DNA from 2 places in the uncultured Holdemanella sp. genome. Region 1 is predicted to be linked to the other one. Evidence: a T-box and tRNA genes for the amino acid it is inferred to sense, from the RefSeq annotation. Region 1 holds a T-box; the other holds one or more tRNA genes.
What was found. The T-box of region 1 lies ahead of alaS (alanine--tRNA ligase). A T-box ahead of a tRNA ligase gene usually reads a tRNA of that ligase, here a tRNA-Ala.
Positions count from the first base shown of each region.

Region 2: it has a tRNA-Ala gene. The T-box ahead of alaS (alanine--tRNA ligase) is inferred to sense a tRNA for this amino acid. The anticodon was not compared.

Region 1 is NZ_CATVYQ010000018.1:6,416-19,284, forward strand. It holds gene Q3907_RS04785 (DUF2207 domain-containing protein) at 21-1,895, opposite strand; gene Q3907_RS04790 (LemA family protein) at 1,876-2,421, opposite strand; gene Q3907_RS04795 (hypothetical protein) at 2,493-3,302, shown strand; gene Q3907_RS04800 (hypothetical protein) at 3,379-4,077, opposite strand; gene Q3907_RS04805 (transcription termination/antitermination NusG family protein) at 4,441-4,938, opposite strand; gene alaS (alanine--tRNA ligase) at 5,044-7,674, opposite strand; T-box leader at 7,708-7,903, opposite strand; gene Q3907_RS04815 (PLP-dependent aminotransferase family protein) at 7,913-9,193, opposite strand; gene Q3907_RS04820 (ECF transporter S component) at 9,289-9,786, shown strand; gene Q3907_RS04825 (hypothetical protein) at 9,818-10,117, opposite strand; gene Q3907_RS04830 (response regulator) at 10,139-10,408, opposite strand; gene Q3907_RS04835 (hypothetical protein) at 10,386-10,649, opposite strand; gene Q3907_RS04840 (hypothetical protein) at 10,630-10,872, opposite strand; gene Q3907_RS04845 (hypothetical protein) at 10,857-11,294, opposite strand; gene Q3907_RS04850 (hypothetical protein) at 11,327-11,572, opposite strand; gene Q3907_RS04855 (TrkH family potassium uptake protein) at 11,659-12,869, opposite strand, start outside.
Region 2 is NZ_CATVYQ010000017.1:25,236-38,104, forward strand. It holds tRNA gene Q3907_RS04665 (tRNA-Asp) at 1-2, opposite strand, end outside; tRNA gene Q3907_RS04670 (tRNA-Gly) at 19-92, opposite strand; tRNA gene Q3907_RS04675 (tRNA-Asp) at 98-173, opposite strand; tRNA gene Q3907_RS04680 (tRNA-Ser) at 194-284, opposite strand; gene thrS (threonine--tRNA ligase) at 431-2,179, opposite strand; gene Q3907_RS04690 (NifB/NifX family molybdenum-iron cluster-binding protein) at 2,476-2,850, opposite strand; RNA gene ssrA (transfer-messenger RNA) at 2,945-3,335, opposite strand; gene smpB (SsrA-binding protein SmpB) at 3,357-3,815, opposite strand; gene Q3907_RS04705 (CapA family protein) at 3,812-4,990, opposite strand; tRNA gene Q3907_RS04710 (tRNA-Ala) at 5,055-5,130, shown strand; gene phoU (phosphate signaling complex protein PhoU) at 5,176-5,829, opposite strand; gene pstB (phosphate ABC transporter ATP-binding protein PstB) at 5,829-6,581, opposite strand; gene pstA (phosphate ABC transporter permease PstA) at 6,593-7,471, opposite strand; gene pstC (phosphate ABC transporter permease subunit PstC) at 7,474-8,367, opposite strand; gene Q3907_RS04735 (phosphate ABC transporter substrate-binding protein) at 8,431-9,309, opposite strand; gene serC (3-phosphoserine/phosphohydroxythreonine transaminase) at 9,528-10,613, shown strand; gene Q3907_RS04745 (3-phosphoglycerate dehydrogenase family protein) at 10,606-11,754, shown strand; gene Q3907_RS04750 (histidinol-phosphatase HisJ family protein) at 11,764-12,540, shown strand; partial or broken gene Q3907_RS04755 (DMT family transporter) at 12,588-12,869, opposite strand, start outside.

The DNA.
Region 1 (12,869 bases):
ATCACCCAAATATTCATCTCTTACCAGCTTCCGCCGCCTCCGCCACCGGCGCCTCCACCAGAAAAGCCACCAAAGCTAGAGCCCATGCTATCGGCTGTACTTTTCATTTGTTCTGTTTGATAATCCAATAAATTCTCATGAATCGGTTCATACATACTTCTTGTAAGCATTCGATAATAGAAATAAGAAGTATATGGATCTGAATAATAAGAATCATACCAATCTGGTTGTGCCAAAGGAATCGTACTAAATTTCTTTGTCCACATCTCAGATAATCCAAAGACCATCGCATATGGAATGACATCATAGTAGTAGGATGGATTTTCCATAGATAGTTTTTCCAATTGTGGAACTTCTGCCTTTTCAACAAAGTCTTTAAAGCCTAATAACTCAGGAGCTACACTTTTGAAGTAGTTACTTACCACATTAAATTTAGAAACCAAAAGAATTGGTAGTGAAACAACCACAATGCCTATCATCATAAATTCAAATGGAACAAGACTTAGAATCGAATCACATTGTCGGTATATAAAGTATGCAAGAATTAAAATAAACGCAATACTCAAAATTTTCTTTAATACACCAAGTTTACTCTTGTTAAATACATTTATTGCAGCTGCAGAATAATTTAAGACCATCATAAGCACAAAGCTAAATGTTGCTAAAATGGTTTCAATCAAATTATCAAGGATACTATATCTTGTATTAAATAAGATACATACAATCATACAAATCAAGGCAAGAATGGTTGTCACAAAGCCATGATCAATAGTAGAAAGTTTTTTATCAGCACTAAATTCATTATTCAAAGCTTCTTTGGCATCATCTATAGCCTTACCAAACTTACTTGATAGTTTTGATAATTTCACACTATTTTTAGTTTTAAACAATCCATTATAAATTTTCTTTTGATGTTTTAAAATCGGCGGTTCATGATTCTCTTGCTTAGTAAGAACCAAATCATCCTCTTTTTCAGAAATGGTTAAATACCCCTTACTTGCCCAATATGGAATCAAGGCCATTAAATCTTCTTGGTCAACCGATTCATCGACAATGGTTCCAACCATAGCTGGATCCATATCTTTTGGTGGATAGAAATTTACAATCGGTGTGATATGCGTTTTCTTTAAAAGAAGAGCACGAATCAAACTGTATAGGCCAAATAAAATAGCTAAACCCAAAAAGATAAATGGGATCTTTGAAGTAGTTTGTTTGGCACCCACAAAATAGCCTTGTCTTAATTTACCAAAAAGAGTAATGGCTTGTTTAGCTCCAATATTATAAACATCTCCACTAATAGAAGTAGACGTAATAATAGGCATAACATTTAAATCATTGGATTGATTTCCTAGACTTCCACTAAAAACTTCAATATTAGACATCTCATCTTCTGTCAAAGCCTTTTCAAATTGCACATTAAAACTAAAATGATTAATTGTTGTATCCCAGTTATTTCCTAGTACAGAATAATAGATAAAATCTAAGTCTGAATGATAATCTTCTGGAATTACAATTTTATAAGTTAATGTATAGGTGTGAGGGCCAATGATCGTATAGTCTGCACTCCCTATTTGAATCACTCTATTTCCTGAATCACTATCTACTTCATACTCATCATTTAATACATTGATATCTTGAATTTTTAACTTATACTTTTCATCTCGATTAATATACATCGTTTCTGGAATATTACGATAGATTCCATGGCGATAACTACTAAAATTTACATCGATTACTTCTTTGACATCAATTGTATTATTCGAATTATATGTGGCATTCACCGCATAATTATCAATCGTATAGCCTCCATTATCCGCATATACATTGATACATCCAAAGCATAAAATAAATGCGAATAAGAAGGCCAAGACCTTCTTAAAATTTAACTTGAACATTTTCTCTTTCCGAAGCATTGGCCACTTCAAACATCGTTTTCTTTTCAAAATGGAATAATCCTGCAACAATATTTGTAGGAACACTCATAATCACATCATTATATTCACGAACTAATGCATTGTAGTATTTACGTGCATTGGCAATATCTTCTTCAACATGCTTCAATTGATTTTGAAGATCCATAAAATTTGTATTTGCCTTTAAATCCGGATATTGTTCAGCAACCGCAAAAATACCTTGGATAGCATTTGTGATTTTATTTTCACTATCCATAACATCCTTAGATGTTTTTGCCATATTTCTTTGTGCAATCACTGAACTCAATGTATCCGCCTCATGTTTTGCATAACCCTTTACTGTTTCTACTAAGTTAGGAATCAAATCAAAACGTTTCTTCAAATACACGTCCATTGTAGAAAAACCTTCATCTACTCTATTCGATAGACGAACAAGTCTGTTGTAGCTTGACATAAAGAACAACCCCAACAAAACTAAAATAACAACTAGAACAATAATTAAAATCATAGTCATATCCTCCTTGAAACAATTATACATTATTTGTGATAAAATTAGAAATGTAGAAAGGAATACTCATTATGTACAAATCTGTTTTAAAATGGCTTTTACCCATTCTTATTGGTTTATCAAGCTTCTATATGGTTGCACAAAAAACATCAACACCTAAGTTTCATGAACAATCCATTCAATATTTAGATGAAAAAAGAAATACAGTCATGACACTTGCCGCATCGAGTGCTGCCATCTCTACAGCCATTACCATTTTACCAGGAGATACAGGAACTCCCATTGCGAATGGCTTAGCGGATTTAAGTTCAAAATTCTTATTAGTTCTAGGAGCTATCTATTTAGAAAAATACTCTTTGACACTCACTTGTATGGTTACCTTTAAATACATCATTCCCCTACTCTGTTTGGCATGGCTAGTCAACAATGTCATAAAATGGGATTGGTTAAGGATTGTATGTATTAAGATTAGCATTATGGCCATAGCTATGTGTCTAATCGTGCCTTGTAGTGTAAAATTATCTAAAGCAATAGAAGCTACCTATGAAACAAGTATTCAAGAAACGATTGATAATGCCAACAACATCCAGAAGAAAATCAAGAAGGATAAAGAAAATAAAAATTTCTTTGAAAAAGTAGCTGAAAAATTTTCCTCAACAGCTCAAAAATATACCAAGATGTTTAATCAATCATTAAATAATTTCATGGAAGCAACAGCCATCATGATCGTAACATCTTGTGTAATACCTATTCTTGTAATCCTATTCTTCTTGTGGTTTATCCAAACGATTAGTGGTATGACAATAAACACAAAAAGACTTACAACATTCAACCCTGTTTCTAAAATACAAAAACAATTAATAAACCCAAAAGAAAAATGAATTTGGCATCTTCGGATGCCTTTTTTTAATGGAAAACAAAAAAAGTAGAAGCACTTCTACTTTTTACGAATATATATTACCAGTCTGTCGCAATATCTAATTGAGTATCTGAATTTTGCGTAAAACTTCCAGTATCACAGACGATTCCCTTTCCTATTGAAGTATCTACAATTGTACCCCTAGGATATTTATTCAAATCGGCTGCAACAATAACATAATCCCCCAACATCTTCGCACCATCTTCACGGATCCAGTATGCATCATTATTTCCCATACCACGCATAATGTCGATTACTCCTGACATATTTAAGTTGTAGTATGTTTCTTTACCACTTGGTCCATAATAAACACCGCCAGAGGCAGTAAGTGCATTCACATTACTAATGTATTGTGAAAAAGATGGCTTCGAATAAACGATTTGTGTAACAACATTATAATTATTTTGAATGAACTGTACATCATTCAATAAGTCTGGTTGTTCCATAATCATTTCTTCAACGCTCTTCGGCTCATCTTGTTTCTTGCGAGATTCTTTCTCGATATCTTGAATCTGTTTTTCGAATTCTTCTTTTAATTCTTCCGTTCCATTTTTTGTATCTACACGCATTAAGATATTTGAGTCTTTGCCATTTGACTTGGCATAAACCTTGCTTTCTTCCCCAATTACTGATGACGTTGTTAGTAATGTTAATGCTAGTGTGGACATCAATAAGCCTGAAACTAATCCTTTTCTAATTAAACTATTCTCTAAATTTTCTTCTTTTATAAAGTTCAAAACACCCTCCAATCTTCCCCTTAACCCTCATAAAATATGAGGCAATTGTTGCCAAAAAAATAAAACAACAATTCATACTATACACAATTCTTAAAAAAATGCAAATTTTGGCCCTAAAAAAAAGGCCGATTGATTCCAAAAGTGGCGAGAGCGACCCATTTAAAACAATATTTTCATTAAAAATTAATTTGCTTATTAATTTATTTAGAATATGCCTTAGACAAATTTAGCTCTGAGAAAGAGATAACCTTTAAACACTCATAGTGTTATCAACCCCATATCTATTAAAGCCAACTATTAGTCTATTCTGGTATTTGATTGCGGATTACCAAAAAATATGGACATGTTTTTAACATATCTATACTATTCTGGAATCGTAACTCCAACTTTCCATATTTGATTCAAGAAATTCAAATTCAATGTAGCCAAACGATTATGCTTATCATACTTCACAATATAATCATCCATATTCTTTAGTGGACCTTGAGTCACATGAATTTTTTTATTCACTAATTCACCATACGACATTCTTAGAACCTTTTTATCATCAAACATTTCAATACGAATCAAATAACGATCCGTTAAAGCGGAAATATCCTCTTCATATTTCAATTCATGAATAAAAACACTCTGCAAAGGAAACTTCTTAAAGATCGCATCCACTTCAACTTGAGAAAGTTTGCTCACCACAAATACATACCCACCAAATAAAGCTCTTTGTTGAATCTGTTTTGAAACTCTATGATAAAACTCCATCTTCGGACTAAAAGCGTAAATACCATCATTCTCATTCAAATATTTACATACCTCTTCTTCCTTAGAACGAATGGTCAATAACACATACCAATGTTCATTATTCATACGTAAAACCCTTTCAATACATACAAAATTATAAAATGTATGTTTCGTTATGTCAATTTTATGACAAACAAAAAAGGATATGCACATGGCATACCCTAATTATTTTTATAGATTTTTTAATTCTTCTGTGATCGCATTGATAGCTTCATTGACCTTAGAAGCATCCTTACCACCGGCTTGAGCCATATCTGGCTTTCCACCACCATTACCAGAACAAATTTGAGCAGCCTTCTTAACTAACTGACCCGCATGTACGCCAGCCTTAACAGCCTCTTTACCTGCACCAGACACAAAGACAACCTTTTCCCCATTTGTATTCACAAAGAAGACAACCATCTTGTCATCATTAGCCTTTAAGTTAGAAACGATATCTTTTAATGCACCTGCATCCATTCCAGAAACAGACTTGATCAATACATTGACTTTACCAAAGTCTTTAGCTTCTGTAGCCCATTCTTTTGATTTCAATGTAAAGATTTGGTTTTTCAAGTTATCAATTTCCTTTTGCATATCATGCATAGTCTTATAAGCAGCCTCAACCTTAGTATCAATATTCTTAATACCCTTTTGTTTAGCACTCACCGCAATATTTTCTAACATACTGTGTTCTTGCGCAAAATCTTCATAAGCCGCAAACTTCGTCTTAGCCGTAATACGACGAGAATCCGAACCAATACTTTCCTCACTAATGATTTTACATAAACCAATTTGAGCCGTATTTTCTACATGACATCCAGCACAGAATTCCTTAGATACATCACCCATTGTGACAACACGAACCGTATCTCCATACTTTTCATCAAACAATGCAGTTGCACCCGACTTTTTAGCCTCTTCAATAGGCATTACTTCTTTAGTAACTGGATAAGCTGCACTAATATATTCATTGACAATACGTTCTACTTCAGCCAATTGTTCAGCTGTCACTTTTTCATAATGATTGAAGTCAAAACGCAAGTATTCAGGACAGTTAAAAGATCCAGCCTGATGAATATGATCCCCCAATACTTTAACTAAAGCAGACTGCAACAAGTGTGTACAAGAATGGTTAGCCGTAGTTGCCAAACGGTCTTTGACATTCACTTCACCATGTAAAGACATACCCTTTTCTAATACACCACTATTGATTTTAACTGTATGGATATGTTGTTTATTACGCGTCTTTTGAACATCCAATACATCTACTTCTACACCATCCGCACTAAATGTTCCTTTATCGGCAACCTGTCCACCACTTTCTGCATAGAAACAAGTTTCATCTAAAATGATCATTCCTTCATCTTCTAAAGAATCAACCATTTTACCCTCAGCATTAAATAACGCAATGATCTTACCATCACAAGTTAAGTGATCATAACCAATAAATTCACTTGGCTCGTTGAAGTTCATCAACTCTTCATTTTGAGATGCAAAAGAATCCTTTACATTACGCGCATTACGAGCACGCTCTTTTTGTTTGTTCATCTGGGCATCAAAATCATCATGACTTACACTAATTCCACTTTCCTCGGCAATTTCTTGTGTTAATTCAAATGGGAATCCATAAGTATCATACAATTTAAAGACAACTTCACCACTCAACTTACCATCTTTAGCCTTGCTGATTTCTTCATCCAATAAAGCCTGACCAACCTTTAAAGTCTTTTTGAAAGTTTCTTCTTCAACCTTAATCAATTTTTGGTTGAATTCAACATGCTCTTGTAAGTAAGGATAGAAATCCTTCATTAAATCCGCAACAACAGGAACTAATTTATATAAGAATGGTTCATCTAAACCTAATTTTAAACCATAACGAACCGCACGACGAAGTACACGACGAAGTACATATCCACGACCACTATTTGAGAAGTTAGCCCCATCACTCAACGCAAAAGTTACTGTACGAACGTGGTCAGCAATTACACGGTATGCCATCTTGTATTCACCTTCATAAGGATGTTTAGCCATAGCTTCAGTGGCACGAATAATAGGCAAGAACAAATCTGTATCGAAGTTTGTTTCTCCATCCTGAACTAAGGCAACCAAACGCTCAAGACCCATACCTGTATCAATATTCTTTTGAGGAAGTTCCTTATAATCTTTACGATCAACACTTGGATCACAATCATATTGAGAGAATACGACATTCCATACTTCTACATAACGATCATTTTCCATTTCATCAAAGAATAATTTTTCTCCTAATCCTTCAGGATCATATTTTTCTCCACGATCAAAGAAAATTTCACTGTCAGGTCCACCAGGTCCCTTCCCAATTTCCCAGAAGTTATCATCTGTCTTTAAAATATGGCTAGGATCTACGCCACAAATTGTAGTCCATACTTCATATGCACGCGCATCATCTGTATATACAGAAACATACAATTTTTCCTTATCAATACCCATCCATTCTTCGCTGGTTAAGAATTCCCATGCGAATTGAATAGCTTCATCTTTGAAATAATCTCCAATCGAGAAGTTTCCTAACATTTCAAAGAATGTGTGGTGACGAGCTGTACGCCCAACATTTTCAATATCGTTTGTACGAATTGATTTCTGTGCATTCGCAATACGATTTGAAGCTGGTTTTTCACTACCATCAAAATATTTTTTCAAAGCCGCAACACCCGCATTAATCCACAATAAAGTTGGATCATTGTGAGGGATCAAGCTTGCGCCTGGTTCAATCATATGTCCTTTGGATTTGAAATAATCCAAGAACATCTGACGAATCTGATTACCTGTTAATTGTTTCATCTTTCTTTCCTCCAATAAAAAAACGCTCCTATTTCTAGGAACGTATAATTACGCGGTACCATCCTAGTTCATTTTCCAAAATAGAAAATGCCCTCAATTTACTCGTTAACGCCGACTACGTTTCAACTCCAAAGTAGCTTCAAAAATAAATCCATGAAAGGCTTTCACCAAGACGCCCTCTCTCTAAACAAGAAAATTACTTCCTACTTATCTTCTTCACTGTCGAATCGATAAAATTTTAACACTCTTTCAACAATTCTGCAAGACGAAACACACCACTAGCCATCAATTCTTTATCCATCGACGCAAAAGATAAACCAATTCTCTCATTTGAACAACTCAAACCTATGGAATTAGCTTCACACAAAGAATTAAAACGATTCAAATCAACATCTAAATCCAGCCAATAAGCCATATACGTTTCATCCAAAATAACAGGACAAGAAATATACTGATCTAATAAATTCTTTAAATATAAATGCTTCTCCTTATATTCACGAACCAATTTTCTTAAATGCTTTTGAAGATAACCATCCACAATATATTGCGTAAACGCAATCTGCTCCAATTTACTAGCCGTAGGACCAAAAAATGAAGCACTATACTTCTTTGTATATTCTTCATTTAAAATCATATATCCAATACGAAGACTTGGAAGTAAAAGACGAGAAAAGGAAGAAAAATATATTACATTCTTGTTTTTAGAACACAAACTCGTCTTGATTTTAGAAGCATACACCAATTCACCATTATAATCATCTTCCAATATCAAGATATTTTTCATATCCATAAGATTCTTTCGAATTCTCTCACTCATTGACTGACGATTTTTTGTGAAACAAGTTGTATTTACATATACAATATCTACTTCTCTATCGCAAATATCCTCAATAAAATGTTCAGGGCGCAAGTACTCCACATGAAATCCATACGATAAGAAAACTTGTTTAGCCTGCTCATCCACAAGTGTACTTAAACCAATCTTCTTATTCTTATCCAACATTCCACAAAAGATATATAACAACGATTGATAGTTTGAACCAATCACCATCTGCTCAGGAAAGCACAGAATATTTCGATTTTGGTATACATATTTGCATAAAGCCTGCCTTAAACCATATTCACCTTGAGCTAAACCATAACTTGACATCAACTTCTTATCATTTAAAACATTCTTGATATAACGTTTCCAAATCGTTGTCTCAAAAGAATCAAACGACACAGACTGAATGCGAAAGTCATAGTCATACACCTTCTCTTTATGATTTGACGAATAATCCAAGATTTCATGATGCAATAAAATACGCTCTGAATTCATACTCACCACATATCCAATCTTTTCCTGACTCGAAATAAATCCATCTAAAACAAGCTTATTATAAGCCGTTTCAACAGTCGTTTTCGATACATGCATCTTCTTTACACATTCACGAATGGAATCAACGCGATCTCCATATTTCAAAATACCCGAAAGAATCGACTCCTTATATGTGTTATAAATAACTTCATATTTTTTCATAAACTGTCCCCTATTAATTTTTTATTATTGTATATTTTTTTAAATACAGAAACAAGTATAATAGTCATTAAGTTGAAAGAAAGAAGGAAATGATTATGAAAAATAAACAGACTTATGAAATCATACTAACAGGACTAGGAATGGCCTTAGTATTTGTCGCAACCATGTTCATCAAAGTACCAAACGCATTAGATGGATATTTCAATCTAGGAGATGGATTCATCCTATTATTCGCTAGCTTTTTAAACCCTTTTGAAAGCTTCTTGATTGGAGGCTTAGGAAGTGCTTTAGCCGATGTTGCCGGTGGATACGGACACTACTTTTTCTTTACCCTAATCATTAAAGGAATTGAGGCAATCGTTGTATCTCTACTTATGAAAAACTATTCTAAACCTAAACAAATCGCAAGCTATACTCTAGGATCTGTCATTATGGTATTTGGATATTTCATTGCCAAATATATGTTGAAAGGAAGCTGGATCGTAGCTTGTAGTGAAATACCTGCCAATGTTGTACAAGGCCTTGCAGGAATCGTAATTGCCTTGATTGCATATCCGGTTGTTAAAAAAATCGTACAAGAAAAATTAGACTAAATGAAAACAGGATCCTATCGATCCTGTTTTATTATGCATCCACGTTTATGTACTTCAAACCGCCATATTTAACTTGAAACTTATAAATACTACACTTTAAACGAAGCCACTCCATTTCTGTAATGTTATTATTTCCAATACACTCTATAATCAAATTTTCAGATACCTTCAGACAATCCAATGTCTGCATCCACTTTTTATAATTTTTACTATTAGGTTCAACCGCCATGTCTATGAGCTCATCATACTTCACATTTATAGCCTTATATATAACTCGAACATGATCAATCGTAGGCATTTCGATAGTTTCAATATAATCAAAAAGTCTCATAATACATCCATCCCTTCTTTTCTATGGTTTCATAATACAACACACCATAAATTTTGTATAGAAAAAAGTGTCATACGACACGTATTTTAACAACATAGACATTATGGCCTTTTTAACACTCTTCGCATCAATTGGCTTTGAAATATGCCCATTCATACCGACTTGTAAAGCCATTTTTTTATCCTCATCAAACGCATTAGCCGTCATAGCCAAAATAGGAATGCTTGCCTTCTGCTTATTTTTAAAATGACGAATCATTTGCGTAGCACTATACCCATCCGTATTTGGCATTTAAATCATTATCTTCTGCCAACAATACTCGCCTACCTTTTAAAGCCAAATGAGAATGTTCCTTTTTGTTTAGATCATCAATATTTCTTGTTCCAATCACTACTGCTCGTGTACGATCCTTTTTCTTTACATATACTACACGCATTTGATGATATAATATGCCATCCTTTGCCATATATTCATAGGTCATTGAAAAATCATTTGTGTTTGTACAAAGTGCATCATAAGATAATTTCTTCACTCACCATCTTTGTGGCATAGGCTGGCAAAAATTTACACCAACGATTCTCATACTCACGACAAAAATTAGAATTGTGCTTTCCATCCACACTCACTTGGCGATAAGAAAAGATTTGTCCTTGTTCTAAATCCAATAGTAATACAAAAAAATATTCCTTACCTGAACCTTCAATGATCTCTCTTTGTAGTTCTAATACCTTCTCTTTTTTTATAATTTCATCCACAGACGAAAGGCCATCGTTACATTAAAATGATTTTTATCCTCATATAAAAACACAGCCTTCAAACTTATATTTACCACCCCATTTTCATTCGGATAAATCTGATCTTTTAATTCAAAATTTCCATTATCTCTTAATCTTTTCATTAAGGGTTCCCTAGACAATATATGTATATATTCTGGACAAGATTCATGAATCAAATAATGATCATAAAAATGATGCATACTTTCCGTATAACAATGACGATTCAACTTTGTAGAATACGCCTTTTCATCTTGTTTAATGATTTGTACCGTATTCTCTTTTAAATCACAGATAATTAATGAAGTATAATCTTTTGTTAGACTCGATAAAACATCATTCTTTTCTTTTTCATATATAACCGCAATATTTTCATGAAGAATATGATGATCTTCTATATCCATACTATCACTAATCCAATGATATCCATCCTTACCTAATATACGAAAAATTGATTTTGATTGTATATCCCGTGAATCATATTTAAAAATTTATTATCAAAATGATTAGCTAGCTCTTCTTTTGACCAGCCAAGAAACTCTAAAAACTTTTGGCTCACATACAAAAATGGATAGCCCTCATCCATTAAACATCGATGATATCCACCCATACATTGAGATATTTCATTTATGGTCAAAGGATTTAATCTTGCTTCATTATCTATCCTACAAACCCCTAACATTTATCATTCTCACTGTATCACATATTCACAATTTATGTGTATGCGCTTCATCTGAAAGTTAAAAAAATACCCAATATATGGGTATTTCATTGTATTTTTCTTTTATTACGCTTATGAAATGATTTAGATACACTTCTTAATCCCAATACTGGAGATAAGAAAATAATAATTGGATAAATTTCCAAACGACCTATCAACATCGCAAATGACAATACGATCTTACTAAAATCAGAGAACATGGAGAAATTTCCCATTGGACCACATAAACCAAATCCTGGACCCACATTTCCTATACATGTGATCACAGAGCTTATTGTCGTTTCAAAATCTAAGTTATTCAACGAAACTAAGAACAACAAAATTCCAACAATAATGATAAAGCTACAAAAATAAGCTAAAATCTGGTTTACGATTTCTGTATCTACTACTTTTCCATCCATTGTGATGGCTTCTACTTTTTGAGGGTGTAATAGCTTTTGAATATCCAACTTGATTTTTTTTACAATGATCAACATACGAGAAACCTTCACACCACCACCTGTAGATCCAGCACTCGCCCCAAGAATGGTCAACAAGAATAGAATCATCTTACTAAACTGTGGCCATATACTATAGTCGCAACTAGAATAACCCGTAGTCGTAATAATTGATCCAACTTGAAAACTAGCTAGACGAATGGATTTTAATACATCAAAATTATACATAGATAGAATATTTAATGTGATGCAAACAATTGAGAATAAGATCACACCTAAATATGTACGTAATTCTTCATTTTTAAAGACTTGTTTAAAATCTTTAATTAATAAGAAGTAATACATATTAAAGTTGACACCAAATAAAATCATAAAAATCGTAATAATCACTTCATAATACGAATTGTTGTAGGCACCAATACTAGTATTTTTAATCGCAAAACCACCGGTACCTGCTGTACCAAATGTGTTACAAAGCGCATCAAACAATGGCATTTTACCAATCAAAAGTAAAATCACCTGTATTATTGTTAAACCCATATACATTGTATACAAAATCATAGCTGATTGACGCATTCGAGGTACTAGCTTGCCAATTGTTGGTCCTGGAGCTTCTGCACGCATAATGTGCATATCACGATCATTTGATTTTGGTAGTAAAGCCAAAATAAAGACTAAGATACCCATACCACCAATCCAGTGCGTAAAGCTACGCCAGAAAAGTGTGGCATGCTTTAAATTTTCTACTTCTGTTAAAATACTAGATCCAGTTGTAGTAAATCCAGAAACCGCTTCAAAGAAACAGTCTACAAAAGAAGGAA
Region 2 (12,869 bases), on a different contig from region 1:
CCAATATTTAATTTTAAATGGAGCAGATGAGGGGAATTGAACCCCCGTATCAGCCTTGGCAAGGCTGTGTTCTACCATTGAACTACATCTGCATGAATGGCGGTCCAGATGGGACTCGAACCCACGATCTCCTCCGTGACAGGGAGGCATGTTAACCACTACACCACTGGACCATAATTTTCCAAAAATAAGATGGCGGAGAAGGAGAGATTTGAACTCTCGCGCCAGTTTCCCGACCTATACCCTTAGCAGGGGCACCTCTTCAGCCACTTGAGTACTTCTCCAAGAATATTTCCAGATACTTATTTTTTAGAACAACCTACGTTATCCGTAACGCCCGTTTATAATAACATGGATAAAAATTTATTGCAAGCAAATTTTTTAAAAAAATACAAAAAAATTTAGAGGTCAATTTTTGACCTCTAAACTCTTACTTTCCAAACAATGTTTTATTGTCTACTTCCGCTTTAAATTTAGCTAAAGCTTCATCTAATGACAATGTAACACTATCTTTTTTACCACTCTGACGAATTGTAATTGTGTTGTTTTCTTGTTCTCCATCACCAACTACAATTTGGTAAGTAACCTTTTTTAGCTGTGCCTCACGAACACGGTAACCTAATTTTTCGTTACGAGAATCTACTGTAGCACGCATTCCTAAAGCTGTTAATGCATCACATACTTTATTTGCATATTCAACATGTTTTTCGTGGTGTACTGGAATCACAACAAATTGACGTGGCGCTAACCATAATGGGAAGTGTCCACCAAAGTGTTCAATCAAGATACCAATGAAACGTTCAACTGATCCATAAACTACACGGTGTAACATAATTGGAGTTTTCTTTGTTCCATCTGCATCTACATATTTACATTCGAATCTTTCTGGCAAATTCATATCTAGCTGTACAGTACCACATTGCCATACACGTCCTAAGCTATCTTTAATATGGATATCCAATTTAGGTCCATAGAATGCACCATCTCCAGGATTCACTTTATATTCTTTACCTGCATGAACACAAGCTTGTGCCAATGCTTTTTCTGAAGCATCCCAAATTTCTTCTGAACCAATATATCCACTTTCTGGACGAGTTGATAATTCAATTTCATATGGTAAACCAAATACTGAATAGATACGATCTACCAATTGTAATACTTTCTTAACCTCTTCTTCCAATTGATCAGGAGTTACAAACAAGTGAGCATCATCTTGTGTAAATGTACGTACACGGAACAACCCATTCAATGCACCACTTGCTTCGTGACGGTGTACTTGTCCTAGTTCTCCTAAACGCAATGGTAAGTCTTTATATGAGTGTAAAGTTGAGTTATATACTAATAAAGCTCCTGGACAATTCATTGGTTTGATTGCAAATTCACGATCATCTACCATTGAAGTGTACATGTTATCTTTATAATGATCCCAGTGTCCACTCAATTCCCATAATTCTTTTGACATCATAATAGGAGTTTTAATGAATTGGTATCCTTCTTTTGCGTGTTCTTGATACCAGTATTGTTCCAAAATATTACGTAAAATCATTCCATCTGGCAAGAAGATTGGCATACCAGGCGCATATTCACTAATTGTAAACAATCCCATTTCTTTTCCTAACTTCTTGTGATCACGTTTTTTAGCTTCTTCTAAAGCTTCTAGATGTGCTTCCAACTCTTCTTTTGTGTCAAAGCAGATACCATAAACACGTTGAAGCATTTTATTGTTAGCATCACCTTTCCAGTAAGCACCAGAATGTTTCAATAATTTAAAGTTTTTACACATCTTAACAGTTTCAACGTGAGGTCCACGACATAAGTCCGCAAATTCACCTTGACGATAGATTGTGATATTTCCATCTTCTAATCCATTGATCAAATCGACTTTATAAGGATCATCCTTGAACATTTCTAAAGCATCTTCTTTAGAGATTTCTTCACGAACAATTCTCTTTCCGTCTTTGGCAATTTTCTTCATTTCTTTTTCGATTTTTGCCAAATCCTCTTCTTTTAATTTTACATCTCCTAAATCCATATCATAGTAGAAACCTTCAGAAATAACAGGTCCTACCCAGAATTTAGCATTTGGATATAAACGCTTAACAGCTTGAGCCATCATATGAGCACATGAGTGGTTCAACATAGATAAATGTTCATCTTCTAATACATTAACTAATTCCATTTTACTTTCCTCCATTTTTCCATATAAAAAGCGACAGCCATCAAAGGACGTCTGTCGCACGCGGTACCACCTTTGTTTATACAATTACTGTATACACCTCAAACCTTTTAACGCAAGAATTACGGCACACTTTTTCAAGGGCAATTCAAAGGGAGTAAATACATACCTTCGCAAAGTGCTTTCACCAACCACACTCTCTCTACATTTGAACAGAATGCATTCGTATCCTTATCACTATTGTTGCCTAGATTATAGACCGAAATACGAGGTGTGTCAAAAGAAAAACTCAAGAATTTTTAATGGCAATGTCCACCACAAGAATGGTTTTCACCAGATTCATGTTTTGTACAAGTCACATCAGTTGTAAATTCAAGCTTTCCACTTAAATATTTCTTAACAGCCTCATCCGCATTTCCGGTTACACCACCAAACGAATGGATTCCAAAACCAGCCAATGCAGTTTTAGCCCCTTGTCCAATGCCACCACAAAGTACAATGTTTACATTTTGTTCTTTCAATGCATTTGAAACACCAACATGCCCATGTCCTTCGATTGTGATTACTTCACTCTTAATAATTTTATTATGATCTGTTTCATAGATTTTAAATTCTGAGCTATGACCAAAATGTTGGAACACTTCTCCATCTTTATAACTGACTGCAATTCTCATATGTAAATTTACCTTCTTTCATATTCATTATATATTGTTTGCAAAAATATTTGAAGATAAGAAAAAAACGCCCATATTAGGCGTTAATTGTCTTTGGTGGAGATGAGGAGAATCGAACTCCTGTCTAAGCAAAGTCCCACGAGACAGCGTTTACAGCTTTTTCCATCTAGTTATCCAAAAGTTTTGGATGGAAACAAAAATTCTTTTGGGTTAGCTATAGTTGATTCAAAATAAGCAGCTAGCCAATACTTATTTCTATCTTCTTTTCTTTAACACTCAGTCTGAAATAAGAAAGCGAAATTTCAGAAAGGGGCTGCGAAGCCAAACGTAGGCAATAAAATTAAGCAGCGAAAGCCATGCTTTGGTTCATACCAAATACATTAGCAAGTTTATTTTTAGCAATTAATTTAAGTTGGTTATTACACGTATCCTTCGTGGCTGTGGCTGAATCCAAACATTTACTCATCGAATGCCTGAACATCCCCAAGGAACATCAGTATAATCTATTAATACTGATTTTTCAAGGCCTTTTGAATCTCTCTTTGCGCATCTTTCGCCTTTTGAGATTCACGCTTATCATGAAGATTTTTACCTTTCGCCAAAGCTATTTCAAGCTTAGCCAATCCTTTATATAAATAAATTCTTACTGGTACAACCGTATATCCTTTAACACGAGCCGATTGTTCTAATTTTTGAATCTCTTGCTTATGCATCAAAAGCTTGCGATCACGCATTTCATCATGATTAAATCGGTTTCCAAATTCATAAGGAGAAATATGCATGCCTTTAATGAAGGCTTCCCCTTTTTGAAAACTGATATAACTATCCTTTAATTGTACCTTCCCTCTTCGAATACTTTTAATTTCTGTCCCCAGAAGTACTAATCCAGCTTCAAATCGATCATACAATTCATATTCATGTCTTGCTTTACGATTCTCAGCTATTGTTTTTTGATTTTGACTCACTCTAATACCACCTCAATTCCATCTGGATTCTGCATAACCGATTGCACAAACTGCTGTACCCATTCTTTTGATAAATCATATTCTGATGACAATCTATGCGTTGACGCGATTGAATCATTATAATCATCAATCATATAAGTTTTCCAGTCATTAAATCCAGTATCAAACCACGTAATCAATGGAATAAACTTTGTATCTGTAAAAGATGTGGTCTTTGTATCTGGATCATAGTTTAAAGTAAAACTAGCCATACCCCCAACCATCGTTATATCCATATCTTGTGCACTCGTATAGTTTCCCAAAGAATAATATACTAGTGTATTTTGATTTTTTCCTTTAATAATTTTTGCTGGTTCTATCACATGCGGATGTGAACCAATTACTACTTCAACTCCAAGTTCATTTAAATAATTTGCTAAATCTTCTTGCTCTTGAGTAGGTTCTGTTTGATACTCATTTCCCCAATGCATAGAAACCATCTGAACATCACTTACTTTATTTAATGCTTCCATATCCTGTTTTATTTGATCTTTATCAATCAAATCTACAAGCCATGGCTTATCTTCAGGCAAACTAAAGCCATTCAATCCATATGTATAACCTAAAAAGCCAACTTTGATTCCATTGATTTCCTTCACTAAAGCACGATTTTTATCTTCTTGTGAAATATGTGAACCCGTAGTAATCACATTTGGATATTCATTATGAATCAAATCAATCTGTGCTAATAAACCATCAGCTCCTCTATCTAAAGAATGATTTGAACTTAAACTCCACCAATCAAATCCTGCTTTATTGACTGAAGACAGAATTTCTGTAGGTCCATTAAAAGTTGGATATCCACTCAATCCATACGATTCTCCAATGCATAGTGTTTCAAAGTTAATGTATGCCAAATCCGCATTTTGTGTATATTTATTCGTCATTTCATAATAAGAATCAAAATCATAGTATCCATTTCTGTAGTTTTGATACCAATACATTGCTTCATGATATAAATTATCTCCTACGCCTACAAATGTAAATGACTTTTTATCTTCTTGTTTTTTTGTAGAAACATTCTTTACAACCTTTGTCGCTTCTTTCAAATTTGGCGCGGGGTGCGTTAAAATAAAGCCTATTAAACTGAAATTGAATATACATAATATGATGATCCATGTCCATTTCTTTTTCATAATCTAATTTTATCAAAAAAAGCTTGTATTTTCCAAAAAAATTAGGTAATATTATAAAGCATTTGGGGTGTTAGCTCAGCTGGGAGAGCACCTGCCTTGCACGCAGGGGGTCATCGGTTCGATCCCGATACGCTCCACCAAATAAAAAAATACGCTGTAAGCACATTGCTTACAGCTTTTTTGTTTTATTCAATTTCTTCAAAAATACCCAATTTTTGATAAAGAACCCATTTACCAATATTTACACAATGATCACAAATTCTCTCTAAATATTTACCAACTAGTAATACATCCACTAAAGTTCCTGTATCATGTTCTTTTTTAGCTAGTAAATCAACATAGACCTCTTTTGCCTTTTCATATTGTGCATCCGCTTGATCATCCATTTTAATCACTTGATCAGCCGCTTTTTCATCCTTTTGAATAAAGGCTTCAATCGCAAGTGTAACCATTTCTTTGGCAATCGTGAATTGTTGTTTAATACAGTCATCCACAACTAAATCTTCCATATTCAATGCACAAATAAGTTCGGAAACTTCTTTTTCCTGATCCATAATACGTGTTAAATCACGAATCGTATTTGTAGCTACCGTAATACGACGTAAGTCTTTAGCAACAGGATGTTGAAGAAGAAGGATCTTCATGCAAATTTGTTCTGCCTCTCTTCCTTGTTCACTCACTTCTTCATGCATTTGCGAAACATCTTGAACTAAAGTTTTGTTTCCATCTAAAATAGCGTGTTTGCAAAACCATAATCCTTTTAAACAGTCTTGAGACATTTGTGTCATAGTCAATTCTAACTGTCTTGTTTGTTTTAAAAACTTTGTAGGTAAAACCATTATCCAAACCTCCCTGTAATATAGTCTTCCGTTTTCTTTTCTTTTGGTGTAGAGAACAATGTTTCCGTATCACTATACTCAATTAGATCCCCCAATAAGAAGAAGGCTGTTTTATCACTAATACGCATAGCTTGCTGCATATTATGTGTAACGATAACGATTGTATAATCTTTTTTCAATTCTAAAGTCAATTCTTCAATCTTACTAGTTGAAATTGGATCTAAAGCACTTGTAGGTTCATCCATCAATAAAACTTCCGGCTGCATAGCTAAAGCTCTTGCAATGCATAAACGTTGCTGCTGTCCACCTGACATTCCTAATGCAGATTTATGTAAACGATCTTTTACTTCATCCCAAATGGCAGCTTGTCTTAAGCTTCTTTCTACAATTTCATCCAGTTCGCTTTTCTTTTTGATTCCAAAAATTCTTGGACCATACGCAATATTATCATAAATACTTTTTGGAAATGGATTTGGCTGTTGAAATACCATTCCAACTCTACGTCTTAATTCGATTGCATCCATATTCTTGTAGATATCCGTACCATCTAGACAAATATCTCCTGTAATCTTTGCACTTTCAACCAAGTCATTCATACGATTCAACGTTTTTAAAAATGTCGATTTACCACATCCAGAAGGACCAATAAATGCTGTTATTTCTTTTTCTTTAATATCTAAATTTATATTTTTTAAGGCATGAAAATCACCGTAATATAAATTTAGATCATTGACTGTAAATTTATTATTCATACTTAACCTTTCTATTTCTCTAATCCAGCTTGCTTTTTAGAGATATGTCTTGACCAGACATTCGCACCAATACTAAATGCTAATACTAAAATCATTAATACAGCACTTGATAGATTTGCTAGTGCTCTATCTTGTCCGTTTGTTTGTAAGTTCCAAATTTGAATAGATAATGTTTCAGCTGGTCTAAGTACATTAATTGGTGATGTTGGAGAAGTAAAGCTAAAGTTATTCCAACGTAAATCGCTTCCTGAACCAGTTGTATAAAGTAATACAGCAGCTTCACCAAAGCCACGACCAGCCGCTAAAATGACTCCAGTCATAATACGTGATAGACATGCAGGCAATAGTACATGAAATATCGTTTGCCACTTTGTAGCTCCAAGTCCCATACTTCCTTGATAATACCCTTCTGGCAAACCTTTTATTGCATCTTCTGTGGTGGTTGTGATCAAAGGTAAACTTAGAATGGAAATAGACAAGGCTCCTGCTAATAAACTTTTTGATAACCCAATAACAACTAAGAAAATCAAATATCCAAACAAACCTACAACGATGCTTGGTAAAGAAGACAATGTTTCAATACATGTTCTTAAAAAGCGTGTCACAAGACCTGGTTTGGCATACATAGCCAAATAAATACCGGCTAATACTCCAATCGGAACGGATACAAGTAATGAAATAAATACTAAGTAAATAGTGTTAAAGACTTGGTTTCCAATACTTCCAGATCTTGTGAAACCAAACATTTCTGGTTTTGCACCTAATAATCCCCCAATAATAACTTTTCCGGCAAAACCTACTAGAAGTAGGAAGAAGAACAAGGCAATACCATAGAAAATGATTGTCATAAACTGATCAACCATTTTTGCCCTTTTGATTTTAGAATCCATCTTTATTCTCCTTTCGCTTTTGAAAACTTATGAATAATAGTAATAAACAATAACGAAATCAAGAACAGCAACAAGGCCATTGTCCATAAAGCTGCCTTCATCTCTCCACCTTCCATCGCATTTCCCATTTGTGCTGCAATTTCAGTTGTTAGTGTTTTTGAAGTGGAAAAAATACTAGTTGGTAAAGCTGTTGTTTGACCTATAACCATCGCAACGGCTAAAGCCTCACCAAACGCTCTTGCAAGTCCTAATACAATACCTGAAATCACACCTGGTAATGCTGCAGGAATTACGACACGATATATCGTTTGCCAGCGTGTTGAGCCAAGTCCATAAGCAGCCATTCGTGTTTCTTTTGAAACAGCTCGAATCGCATCACTGGCAACACTGGTAATCGATGGAAAAATCATAATAGATAAAACTAAACTTGCTGCAAGTATGGAGTGTCCTACCTGCAAATCAAATACTTTCTTTAAGAACGGAATCAAGACCGTTAATCCGACCCATCCATAAACAACACTAGGAATTCCGGCAAAGATTTCAACCATAGGACGATAGAATTTTTCACCAAACTTAGGTGAAATTTCTGTCATAAAAATAGATGATCCTAACGCAAATGGTGTGGCAATCAACAAAGCTAAACCACAAACACATAATGATCCAACAATAAAGATCAAGGCTCCTACATGTCCTTTTGAACTGGCATTATCCATAGGTGCAAAGTTAGCACTGCCAAGAAATTCTCCTAAAGTGTGATGAAATTTAAAAAATGTATCCGAACCTTTGTAAACCAGAAAGGCTCCAATCAATAAAGTTACGAATATTACGAACAGTCCACCAATTGTTACAAGAATCTGCCAGAAATATTCTTTACAAAACATGCTTTTACAACTCATCAAATTCCTCCAAACTAAATGAATAACGGACATGTATTTCAATGTCCGTTAAAGAACTAGTAATTAGTGATCTGTTTTTTCCATTTTACTAGAAACACCATAACCTAATGATTCCATTTTCTTACCGAATTTTTCACCCATGATATAATCTAAGAATGCTTTTGTTGCTTCGTCTGGTTCTCCATTTGTATACATGTGTTCAAATGTCCAAACTTTGTAGTCACCACTATACGTATTTTCTAATGTTGGTTCAACACCATCAATTGCGATTGTATCTACATCGTCATTGTCTACCAAGTAAGATAATGCTACATAACCAATGGCACCCTTTGTATCAGTTACATTTTGTAACAATACACCAGAATCATCTGTTTCCATTGAAGCGTTGCTAGCTTCTTCATTTCCATCTAACGCATATTTTTGGAATGTGGCTCTTGTTCCTGATGAAGTTGGACGAGTTACTAAGACGATATCTTCATCTGGTCCACCAACATCTTTCCAGTTCGTTGTTTTTCCTGTGAAGATGTCAATTAATTGTTGTTTTGTTAAATCTTTAACACCAACATCTTTATTTACGATTGGAGCCATTGTTACAACACAAACTTGGTGATCCACTAAATCTTTAGCTTGATCCTTGTCTAATTTTTCTTCGGCTGCAACATCCGAATTTCCTAGTGTAACTGTTTTATCAGCTACCTGTTTTAAACCTTCTCCTGAACCACCAGCATCGACTGTAATTGACACATCTGGGTTTTCGTTTGAGAATTGTTCAGCTGCAACATCAACCAATGGTTTCAATGCACTTGAACCTGCGGCTGTAATTGTTCCACTTAAACTTTTCCCTTTTGACTCGCTGTCATCTGATGCAGTAGTACCTGAACTGCATCCTACCATAGCTGCAGATAATCCTACGACGATTGCACCCTTTAAAAACTTATTCATATTTTCCTTGTCCTCTTTTCTTTTGACACACATATCATAATGCATGTTTGTTAAACAAAAAAATGGTTCTGTTAAGCTTTTGTTAAATGATTTGTTTCAATTTTGAATACACTTGAATTTATTTTATGAACAAATGTATTGAAATTAAATGTAAACAAATGTATAATCATGAAACATATAGAAAGGAAAGGTGGAACTATTTTCACCGAGGTAACAATATGACACGTGTATATAACTTTAGTGCCGGTCCCGCATGCTTACCAGAATGGGTATTAAAAAAAGCTGCAAGCGAAATGTTAGACGCTCATAATAGTGGAATGAGCGTTATGGAGATGTCCCACCGTTCCAGTGAATTCCAGGATATTATAGATACTTGTAAAGCAAGACTAAAAAGATTAATGAACATCCCTGATGAATATGAAATTTTATTCTTACAAGGAGGTGCTTCTTTACAATTCACTATGATTCCTTTGAATTTAGAAAAGCATAGCGTAGATTTAATCAATACAGGTCAATGGACAAAGAAAGCTTTAAAAGAACATGAAAAATTAGGAAAGGTAAATGTAGTTGCGTCAAGCGCAGAAGATAACTTTACATATATCCCTAAAATCAAACAAGAAGATTTAAGTGAAGATTCTGATTATGTATATATTTGTGAAAATAATACAATCTATGGAACAAAATATAAAGAGCTTCCACCTCATGCAGGTAAACTTTTAGTTGCTGATTTGTCTAGTTGTATTTTAAGTGAAAGATGCGATGTTTCTAAATACGATTTAATTTTTGCTGGTGCTCAAAAGAATATGGGGCCTGCTGGATTAACAGTTGTAATTATTAAAAAAGATTTAATTGGTTTAGCTGATGAAAAAACACCAAGTATGTTAAACTACAAAACATATGCGGACAATGATTCTATGTTCAATACGCCACCTACTTATGCAATCTATATTTGTGGTTTAGTACTTGAATGGCTTGAAACTCAAGTTGGTGGATTGGAAAACATGGAAAAAATCAATCATCAAAAAGCTAAATTATTGTATGACTATATTGATGCTTCAAAATTGTATTCAAATCCTGTAGCCAAGGAAGATCGTTCTTATACAAATATTCCTTTTGTGACGGGTGACAAAGATTTAGATGCTAAATTTGTTAAAGAAGCTAAAGAAGCAGGAATTGTGAATATTAAAGGTCACAGAACAGTTGGTGGCATGCGTGCAAGTATTTATAATGCCATGCCACTTGAAGGTGTAGAAGCCCTAATTGCATTTATGAGAAAATTTGAAGAGGAGAATTATAATGCCTAAAATAAAACTCTATAACAATATTGCACAAATTGGTTTAGATCAGTTTACGCCAGATTACGAAGTAAACGAAAATGTGGAAGACGAAGATGCCATTCTTGTTCGTAGTGCCAATCTTCATGAGATTGAATATAATCAAAATCTTAAAGCTATTGCTCGTGCTGGTGCTGGCGTCAACAACATTGATATTGATACTTGTACAAAAAAAGGAATTGCCGTATTTAATACACCAGGTGCAAATAGTAATGCCGTAAAAGAACTTGTGTTTGCGGGTATGTTACTAGCAAGTCGCGATATTTATCATGGTATTGAATGGATCCAAACACAAAAAGAAAATGAGAACATCGCAAAGGATGTGGAAAAACAAAAGAAAAAATATGCTGGGCATGAATTAACTGGCAAATCATTAGGTGTTATTGGTTGTGGTGCTATTGGTATTCAAGTTGCCAATCTTGCTTTACGATTTGGAATGAAAGTATATGGATATGATCCTTATATGTCTGTTGATGCTGCATGGAATTTATCTCATTATGTAAATCATGTCACAAATATTGATGATTTATATCGTCAATGTGATTTCATTACGATTCACGTTCCTTTAAATGATGGAACTAAAAACTTTATCAATAAAGATAGTTTTGACAAGATGAAAGATGGTGTGAAGTTATTAAACTTTGCGCGTGGCGGCCTTGTGGATGAAGATGCCCTATTAGAAGCATTAGATAATAATAAAGTTGCATCTTATGTAACTGATTTTCCTAGCCAAAAAGTACTTCAAAATGATAAAGTCATTGCGATTCCTCACTTAGGTGCTTCAACCGAGGAAAGTGAAGAAAATTGTGCAGTAAAAGCTGCTCAAGAATTGATGGATTATTTGACTTATGGTAACATTTCAAATTCTGTCAATCTCCCAAATGCGAAGATGGATATGAATTCTCCTTTTAGAATCACTTGTATTCATGACAATAAGCCAAAAATGATTTCTCAAATCACAGATATTTTAAAGGATGCCAATATCGAAAACTTGATGAATAAATCTAAAAAAGATATTGCGTATACAATTATTGATTTAGACTCAGAAGTCGATATTTCTCCAATCGAAAAAATCAATGGTATAATTCGAGTATCTACATATAAGAAATAGGATGATATTATGATTGATGCACACACTCATTTAGAGAATGGTGATTTAAGCATTGAATATGTTCATAAGTTTATTGATGCTGCCAAAGAAAAAGGAATTACTCATCTTCAGATTTTAGATCACACACATAGATTCTTTGAATTTAAAGACTGTTATAAAAGAGTTTGTGAAGTATCTAAATTACAAGAAGAGTGGTTTTTAAAGAAACAAAAAAACTCCATAGATGATTATTTAAAATTAATTGCAGCCTTAAAAAAAGAAACTTTTGACATTGATGTGCGTTTTGGTCTTGAAGTATGTTATACGCCTGAAACAGAAAGTTTATTATCCTCAATCCTTGAACATTATCAATTTGACTTTCTAATAGGTAGTGTACATTCTGTAAATGGCTATTTATATGATATGGATGCTTTTTCTAAAGAATTGCTTTGGGACAAAAATGATCCTTCTACTATTTATAAATCCTATTATGACTCTATTGAAAAATTAATCCAATCCAATCTCTTTGATCAAGTTGGTCATCCAGATGTGATTAAAATGTATTCTATTGATCCAGGCTACGATTTACATCCTACCTACCATCATATCGCTCGTCTGGCAAATGAATACAACATTAAAATGGAAGACAACACTAAAGCTCATTATTCATATCATCATCCTGATATTGGCTTAAATGCTGATTTCAGAAACATCCTAAAATCAAATAATGTACAAATTGTAACTGCAAGTGATGCTCATTATCCAAGTGATGTAGGGCGTTGCTTTGAATTATTAGATCCTAGATAAGCCTAGGATCTTTTTTTAGGCAAAGAAAAAGACAGAACTTAATCTGACTACTTTTCTTTATTGACTAAAAATACACTTAAGCTTACAAGTATCAGGGCAATTAGACTTGATAACTGGAAAGCTTGATTGGATTCATGTAGAACCACACTTGATAGAATAACACCAATGATTGGTGTTACACACATATAGACACCAATCTTACTGACAGGATTTACAGATAATAAAAGTCCCCAAATCGTATAGGCAATGGCAGATACAAGGGCTAGATGAATCAATACTAGAAGGCCTAGATTGAATTCAAATATAATGTGTCCTCCCATCAAATATCC